Linked DNA regions of Cellulophaga sp. L1A9. The protein of the gene in region 2 interacts with the protein of the main gene of each other region in a pairwise test. Links are inferred from orthologs where the notes say so. Each region holds a gene or a part of one and is shown on either strand. Other genes may lie near its edges.

Region 1 (2,831 bases), 280 kb from region 2 along the record:
TTTTTGATTAAAATTATAAATATTTAGACGGTTATGAGAAAAATAGTTATCGCATTAAATGCACTGTTGGTAGTTGTTTTAATGTCCTGTAAGGAAGATGCAACTAGTAAAATCAATAATTCAAACCTTGAAGCAGCAGGTCAGAGAGATGAAGCAGCAAAGTTGTTGCCTGTAATGGCTTTTGAGAAAGTAGAGCATGATTTTGGATCAATTATTCAGAATACACCCCAAGAAACAGTTTTTAAATTTACAAATACTGGCGATGCACCACTTATTATTACAGATGCAAAAAGTACTTGTGGTTGTACGATACCGAAATATTCAAAAGGAGCAATTGCACCAGGAGAATCAGGAGAATTATTAGTACAATTTAATGGTTCAGGAAGTAATGTGGTTACTAAAGTAGTTACCGTATCTGCAAATACAGAAAAGGGAACGGAACAATTAAGAATAAAAGCATTTATAACCCCTAAAGATGGTGCTCCAGTAGGACCATTAAAACAGTCATAATTACATGTTAGAAAAATATCCATTTATACCACTGATTGCAATTTTCGTAGTATTTTACTTCTTTATGATTGCACCTCAGAGAAAAAAGCAAAAGCAAGAAAAGAAATTTTCTGCTGAACTTAAAAAAGGTGATAAAGTAGTTACTAAAAGCGGAATGCACGGTAAGATTGTAGAATTAAATGATAAAGATAATTCTTGTGTAATTGAAACTTTAGCGGGTAAAATAAAGTTTGAGCGTTCAGCGCTTTCTTTAGAGATGAGTTCAAAGCTTAATGCTCCTGCAGTAATAGAGAAAAAATAATTACAACTTTTATAAGTTAAAAAAGCACCTTTATAAGGTGCTTTTTTTATGCTTAATGCTGATTTACTTTAGAGGTTTTTAGCGTTGTTTAAGGCAGTAAGCTCACAAATTTTTACAATTACTTTTACAGCACTCTCCATACTTTCTAAAGGGACATATTCATATTTACCATGGAAATTATGTCCTCCCGCAAAAATATTCGGACAGGGTAATCCCATAAAGCTTAATTGAGACCCGTCTGTGCCCCCTCTAATGGGTTTTATAAGTGGTGTGATGCCTAGCGACTCCATTGCTTCTTTAGCGGTAGTAACAATATGATAAACAGGGGCTACCTTTTCCTTCATATTAAAATATTGGTCTTTTACCTCAATGGATATACAATCGCCATGAAGGGTTGATAATTTATCTTTTATAGTAGTTATAAGCCTCTTGCGTTCTTCAAATAATTCTTTGTCGTGATCTCTTATGATGAGCTCAATCGTTGCGTTTTCTATTTCACCAGAAATATGATGAACATGAAAAAAGCCTTCGCGACCTGTTGTTTTTTGAGGAACTTCATTTTCGGGTAACAAAGTCATAAATTCATTAGCTATACTTATCGCATTGATCATTTTTCCTTTGGCATAACCCGGGTGGACACTTTTACCTGTAATTGAAATTTTAGCAGAAGCAGCATTGAAATTTTCGTATTCTAATTCTCCAACCTGACTTCCATCCATAGTGTACGCCCAATCTGCACCAAATTTTTCCACATCAAATTTATGCGCTCCACGACCAATTTCCTCATCAGGAGTAAAACCTATTTTTATAGTACCATGTTTTATTTCAGGATGATGTATTAAATATTCCATCGCCGAAACTATTTCTGTAATTCCTGCTTTATCGTCGGCACCAAGAAGAGTTGTGCCATCTGTAGTTATAATAGTTTGTCCTTTGTATTGAAGTAAATCATCAAAATAATTTGGAGAAAGAATAATATTTTTTTCCTTATTCAAAACGATGTCTTTTCCATCGTAATTTTCAATAATTTGTGGATTTACGTTCGTTCCTGAAAAATCTGGTGAAGTATCAAAATGGGCTATAAAACCTATTACAGGAATGTTGGCGTAGGTGCTATTGCTTGGAAGGGTTGCCATGATGTAAGCATTCTTATCGATGGTAACATCGCTTAGTCCAATTAATTTTAATTCTTCGGCTAATTTATTGGCTAAATTCCATTGCTTCTTGGTACTCGGTGTTGTTGATGAGTTTGGGTCGCTTTGAGTGTCAATAGTTACGTAACTCAAAAATCTATTAAGAATAGGGTTCATTTATTATAATTTTTTATAAAAATACGAATTAGGTTTTTTGCATTGTAATTATTTAATTCTTTATACTTTTTTAGCGTAGGATACGTTTAAGTTGTTATAATTTAGTTACGTTATTCAAATCAAACAAATGAAGCTTAAACTTTTATTTTCAGTGATAGTCCTTTTTTTAAGTGTAGTCAAAACAAATGCGCAAGCTTGTATTTTAGATATTGGCAGTAAAAATGCGGATACTATAAAGACTATTTTTCAATTAAATGAAGAGCAAACAACGGTTTTAGAGGTGTTGCGGAAAGATCTGAAGGCGGAGATGGATGATCAGGAATTGGAAGTAAAAAAACTTTTTGAAACCCACCCGCAAAGTACACCAGATGAACTTTTAATTCTTGCTAAGAAGCATAAGGAATTAGAAGATAAAATGTTTGCAATTACAGTGAGTTATGATCAAAAATTGATTTCATTATTCAACGAAAAACAATATGAACGCTATCAATTACTGTGTGAATCTGCAAAAAGAACACCAATTGAGAAACTTATAGAATAAGGTGTATTGTTGTGTTAATAAAATTAAGAGTAACTGGTGAAGTTCTTTGTTGATGTTTGTATTTTTGTGAAAATTTTAGCCTTTCATGTACAAACTTATTCTACGCCCTATATTTTTCTTGTTTGATCCAGAGAAAATTCATCATTTTTCTTTTTTTATGATTAATCTT
Region 2 (6,312 bases):
TTCCCTGATTTCTGGAAATAAACAATACCATTATTTTTGAAAATTCGAGCTCTAGTACTCTCAGAAGGTACAATACTGAATGATTCTGTTTTTAAATTGTAGACGTAAATTCTTTGAAGTGATTGAAACAATACATAAGAATCTAATTGAATAATATTCCAAAACTCCTCATCCTCAATCATGGGAATCGTTAATTTAGAATTCAGAGATTGATAGATTAAATCGCCAAAATTATCTTTGGTCCAATACCCAAATTCCATATAACATCCCGTAAAAACACGATCATTAACAACCTTGACTGCTCGTAAATGAGAGCCATTAGGAGAAGAATACTTTTTCCAAGAAGCTCCATTATATTCTAATAAGCCATAGTTATTTCCTACGTATATATATTTTTGGTCTGATTGTGAGATACTCCAATTCTGATTACCGCCATCATAGGCCAAGGGACTAAAATTATTTATAGGAGGTAATTCTTGCGAAAAGCAAACGAAGGCTAAAAAGAAAAAGCCAATAAATTTTATAGATCTCAACAGCGATAATTTAAGACCAAGAGCTTGCGGGATTTAAAGATAAGGGTATGATAAAATAACCCCATTACACAATCTCTGCACTAAGTCCTGCCTGTAATAATTTTGTGCAACGCGGCTTAAGGTCATCATAATCACCCGTTTTCACGGTACATTTTCCATTATGATGCACTATAATAGAACATTGCTCTGCTTGCTCAGGAGTATGATCGCAAACACCTATTAATGTTTCAATGACGTGATCAAAAGTATTTACCTCATCATTAAACAAAACAATTTCGTTTTGTTTTTTAGTTTCTTCTTCTAAAAGTAAATCTTCTAAGATCTTTTCCTTCGTGCTCATAGATCTATTTTTGCACTAAGATACAAATTCTAATAAGTCACTTCTAGAAATTATTTAAAAAAAACACGAAACCACTGCTAATTAAAGGATTATAAAAAAAGGTATTCTAAAATTAGAATACCTTTAAAATTGTAATGTATTTATTTAAGTATTAGTTAATTAATAAAGATAATTTAATGCTGTAATGTCATTATTATTAAACTCACCATCTTCATTTGAGCTAAAACATGCTAACATAATAGAAGTAGGATCATAAGCTTCCGGAGTTCCTGGTACTGGTATAGCACCTACTCCTGCAGTTCCTTCATTCGTATTTTGACCGCAACTTTGACGACTAAACCAATCTGTATGTCTGAAACCAACAGAATGACCAATCTCATGGGTAATTACATGCTCAATAACATTTACGTCATAATTGCTTAAACCGTAAATTTGAACAAATTTATTTGGATTTCCATTACTAGGAAAACCCGCTGAACCACCAGCACCTGACTCACTAGGATTTAGGTAAACCACCATATCCTTATCTTGATAAGAAGTACCAAAAGTTAATGTAAAACGAATACTTAAATTTAAAGCATTGTAATTATTAACAGCATATTGCAATGCAGTTTGCTCTTTGGTTGGCAGGGCATTTTGACCTCCCGTGTACCCAATAATAGTTAAGGTCCTAGGACTAACTAAATTGGTGGTGTGGTAATTTTTAGCGCTTTTAATATCAATTTCTGATAAACTTTCAAACTGCTCCGCAGAAAATAATATATCATTCTCTAATTGAAATCGTTCTTCCATTGATCCATCAGGAAGCATAAAATCTACAACGTCAATTTCGTTAACATTATAGTAGTTGTTTTTGAAAACACTCATCACCTCATCGGTAATTTGTAGCTTTTCTTGTTCAACATTTTCTACACTAGCTTCTGGCACTAGAAGATTATTGTCTTTCTCTTTTTCACAAGAACTAGCCACTAATAAAAGTGACATAGCAATAATAGTTAAATCGCGTTTTTTCATAATTAATTGTGTTAAATAAGTTAAAAAATATAAAACTATATCTTAAAAAAATACATTACAACGACAATATATGACAATTCAACGGTAATTTTACAAAAACTTTAACATTTTCGATAAACGGCAGCAACCCAATTATTTCTATTTAGGTTGGACTCAAACTTCAGACTGTGTTCTTCGCACTTGGCGGATATTGTAGGGATGTCTTCAGAATAGAAGCCACTTAAAAATAACGTCCCTCCTACTTTTAAACATTTTGAATATTCGGGAATATCTTCTAGTAGTATATTCCTATTAATATTCGCTATTATAATATCATAATTTTTATCCTTTAGAAGATTTACATCACCTTCATAGACATTAATATGACTAGAGTCATTACGCTCTACATTTTCCAATGCATTTAAATAACACCAATTGTCTATATCTATGGCATCAATTGTACTAGCTCCCCTTTTTGCAGCCAGGATCGCCAACACCCCTGTACCACTTCCCATGTCTAATACAGATTTTCCCTTAAAATCTGTATTTAATATATGTTGCAGCATCATGTGTGTAGTTTCATGATGCCCCGTTCCAAAACTCATTTTTGGTTCTATCACAATGTCGTATTCCACTTCTGGTTTTTCATGAAATGGCGCACGAACTACACATTTTTCATCTACTTGAATAGGATTAAAATTCTTCTCCCAAGTTGCATTCCAGTTTTCCTGCTCAATTTCTTTAAAATCGTACTCAATTTTAAAGTTCTCATTATGTACAATAGTTAAGCTGTCCAGAATAGCAGCTGACCAATCTTCTTTTTTGATGTAAGCCAAAACACCTTCTTCGGTCTCTAAGAAACTTTCAAACAGAACTTCTCCTAATTCTGCAATTAGAATATCTGATGCTGGCTGTAAGGGCTCTACTTTAAAAGTATACTCTATATAATTATTCTCTTTTTCCATTTTTGGGATAATATAAAAGGGCATTCTAGTAGAATGCCCTTATGATTTAGTATTTATTAATTGTTTACCTAGATTGCTTTAATAATAGCTACAAAATCATCTGCCACTAAAGCTGCTCCTCCTATAAGACCACCATCTACATCTGGTTTAGAGAAAATCTCTACAGCATTGTTAGGTTTAACACTACCACCATATAAGATAGATACATTGTTAGCAATTGTAGCATCAAAAGCATCTGTAATAGTTTTACGTATAAATGCATGCATTTCTTGCGCTTGTTCAGGAGATGCTGTTTCTCCCGTTCCTATAGCCCAAACTGGCTCGTATGCCAAAACAATATTTTTCCAAGAACTCGCCTCTAAAGAGAATAATGCATTTTTAAGTTGACGCGCTACTATATTAAAATGATTGTCTGACTTACGGTCTTCTAATTCCTCGCCAAAGCAAAACATGATGCGCATATTTTTAGCCAATGCAGCAACCACTTTCTTTGCCAAAATCTCATCCGTTTCACCAAAATAAGCTCTTCTCTCCGAATGACCAATAATCACAGTCTCCACCCCTATATCTAATAACATATCTGCTGAGATTTCTCCTGTAAATGCTCCGCTTTCTGCATAATGCATATTTTGCGCTATAACTTCTATGGTCGAAGATTCTAGATTGCGCACTGCTCCTGCAAGATTTACAAAAGTTGGTGCTACCATTACCTCTGCCGTAGTATCTGGTAATTTAGCGGAAAGTTCTGCCAATAACGCTTCTGTTTCAGTAGCATTTTTATTCATTTTCCAATTCCCTGCAACTATTTTACTTCTCATTTTGTTCTATTTTCAATTATTAAATGACTAATTATATCTTATTTTAATTTAAACGAAAAACTATTCTAAAGTTATAGTGTCTAAATCATTATAATGTACTTTCTGTGTAATTGTTCCTTTATTCAAAATTAAAACTCCTGGATTAGAACGGACTATAGTTTTTAAAGTGGTTTGATCTGTAAAGTAAAAATCAAAATTCAATTTATACTCCTTAAGTAATTTTGTAGCAAAATCTTCGCTAGAAGCAGACATGCCAATAACTTTATAGCCTGCTTTTACAGCTCTATCTGTAAGTTCTTTTACCTCTTCAAATGCACTATAACTACTTTTATCTAGATCATAAGCAATTACTACTAACAATTTGGGTTCTTGCAATAATTCTGACGCATAATCTACATCATCTTTTTCTATTGAAAAATCGTGAATCGGAGGCTCATAACCTGCTTGCACTTCCGTTGTTTCTACATCAATAAACTCACCATCTACACTTGGATAATCGCCTTGAGTGACAATAATTTTTTCTTGGCCATTCACCTTAAACCTCCAAGCATAATCAAATATAGCTTTTGGCGCGTCTTCCGGAACGGACATACCTTCTTCTATATTAGCACCTATTTTATAAGGTCTGAAGTCTATTGCTGGCAAATGATTAAGAACGTAATACACAAAAATCACGCAAGCCGCCAAAGATGCTCCTGTAACAATTCTATTGAAACTAGGACTAAAAATAGGCAGGACATACCGTTTCCCTACGAGTATAACAACTATAAGAAGTAATAAGATAATGTCTTTTGTAAAAGATTGCCAGGGCGTCAATTTTAAAGCATCGCCAAAACAACCGCAATCTGTTACTTTATTAAAATATGCAGAGTAAAAAGTTAAGAATGTAAAGCCAATAATCATGACCAACAGACTATATATGGTAAACCTTTGCCTAAACCCTATTAGTAAAAGAACACCTAATAAGACTTCTAAAATTACCACAAAAATGGCAATTTTCAAGGCATGTGGTTCAAAAAACGGCATGTTTAAAACGCCGTAACTAAAATATTCCTCCAACTTAAATGAAAACCCAACTGGGTCATTCAATTTTATAAAACCACTAATTATAAATAATATTCCTACTACTGTTCTACTGAACCCAACCAAGTACTTCATGTAATTATTTAGAATTTGATGTTAAATGTATCATAGCAAATACTGCATAGTTTACCATATCTTGGTAATTAGCATCTATACCTTCACTCACTAAAGTCTTCCCTTTGTTATCTTCAATTTGCTTGACACGCAATAATTTTTGCAAAATTAAATCTGTTAAAGAGCTCACACGCATTTCTCTCCATGCCTCTCCATAATCATGATTTTTATTTTCCATCAATGTCTTTGTAATGTTTACATGGGAGTCAAATAACGCTAATGCTTCTTCAACATTTAAGTCTGGCTGCTCTGCGATTCCTTTTTCAATTTGAATTAAGGCCATTATCGAATAATTAATAATTCCTATAAATTCAGATTGCTCCCCTTCTTCTACCTTCTGAACTTCATTCTCTTGAAGACTGCGAATCCGTTGTGCCTTAATAAAAATTTGATCTGTTAGTGATGGTAATCTTAGTATTCGCCATGCACTGCCATAATCTTTCATCTTTTTAGAAAATAAAGCGCGACATATTTTTATTACAGCATCGTATTGTTCTGCGGTTTTCTGCATGTATTCTTTCTAATTTGTGTAAATTTCGTTCAAAATTTTTAATTGTTCAAGTATAGCGCTTTAAACTTGCAGTGCTATTATAATTCTTGACTAATTCTCAGTAAAAATGACCATAAATTGCAAAGGAGATCTTATTGAAATTGGAGCGCCAAAAATAATGGGTATTCTTAATACTACCCCCGATTCTTTTTATGATGGAGGAAAATACAAAAATGAAACTGAAATTATCCATCAAGTTCAAAAAATGCTTGCCGATGGAGCCACATTCATTGATATTGGCGGATATAGTTCTAAACCCGGAGCTTTACATGTCTCAGATGAAGAAGAATTAAATAGAGTTGCACCTATAGTAGCTTTGGTCCTTAAAAATTTTCCTGAGTGTAAAATTTCAATAGATACCTTTAGAAGTAAAGTTGCAGAAGCGTGTATACAAGAAGGTGCTGCAATGATTAATGATATATCCGCAGGAAATCTAGATCTTGAAATGATGAACATTGTTGCTAAATATCAAGTGCCTTACATCATGATGCATATGAAAGGAACGCCTCAAAACATGCAAAAAAACATACAGTACGATAATTTACTTACTGATATTCTAAGTTATTTTTCAGAAAGAATAGCTGCTGCGAACGATAACAAAATTAATGACATTATTTTAGACCCTGGATTTGGTTTTTCAAAAACATTGGATCAAAATTATGAATTAATGCAAAAATTAGAACTATTGAAAAATGCCAAAAAGCCTATATTAGTTGGTATTAGCAGAAAATCTATGGTATACAACGTTCTAAAGACAGATGCGCAACATGCTTTAAACGGAACAACTAGCCTAAATACTATCGCCTTACTAAAGGGTGCCAATATACTCAGGGTACATGATGTTAAAGAGGCCGCAGAATGTATTGCCATAGTACAGCAATTAAAGTATAAAAATACCTAGTTTTTGTTCGTCTAT

The links.
Region 1: the proteins of tpiA (region 2) and pepT interact in binary tests that used the Escherichia coli proteins (3 or more experiments, as listed by UniProt). The link is inferred for Cellulophaga sp. L1A9 from one-to-one orthologs.

What each region holds. Positions count from the first base shown.
Region 1 is NZ_CP047027.1:454,875-457,705, reverse strand. It holds pepT (peptidase T), read right to left. Parts: upstream 2,122-2,831; coding sequence 880-2,121; downstream 1-879. Other genes in the region: GQR94_RS01800 (quinone-dependent dihydroorotate dehydrogenase), read left to right, coding at 2,748-2,831; GQR94_RS01805 (hypothetical protein), read left to right, coding at 2,249-2,662; yajC (preprotein translocase subunit YajC), read left to right, coding at 515-811; GQR94_RS01820 (DUF1573 domain-containing protein), read left to right, coding at 34-510. UniProt on the Escherichia coli protein: Cleaves the N-terminal amino acid of tripeptides.
Region 2 is NZ_CP047027.1:730,097-736,408, forward strand. Bases 1,775-4,606 are described here. They hold tpiA (triose-phosphate isomerase), read right to left. Parts: upstream 3,650-4,606; coding sequence 2,900-3,649; downstream 1,775-2,899. Other genes in these bases: GQR94_RS02910 (M57 family metalloprotease), read right to left, coding at 1,775-1,887; prmA (50S ribosomal protein L11 methyltransferase), read right to left, coding at 1,989-2,831; GQR94_RS02925 (BT_3928 family protein), read right to left, coding at 3,710-4,606. Outside these bases: GQR94_RS02900 (triple tyrosine motif-containing protein), read right to left, coding at 1-533; GQR94_RS02905 (ATP-dependent Clp protease adaptor ClpS), read right to left, coding at 598-873; more of GQR94_RS02910, read right to left, coding at 1,033-1,774; more of GQR94_RS02925, read right to left, coding at 4,607-4,807; GQR94_RS02930 (DUF1599 domain-containing protein), read right to left, coding at 4,812-5,357; folP (dihydropteroate synthase), read left to right, coding at 5,464-6,297. UniProt on the Escherichia coli protein: Involved in the gluconeogenesis. Catalyzes stereospecifically the conversion of dihydroxyacetone phosphate (DHAP) to D-glyceraldehyde-3-phosphate (G3P).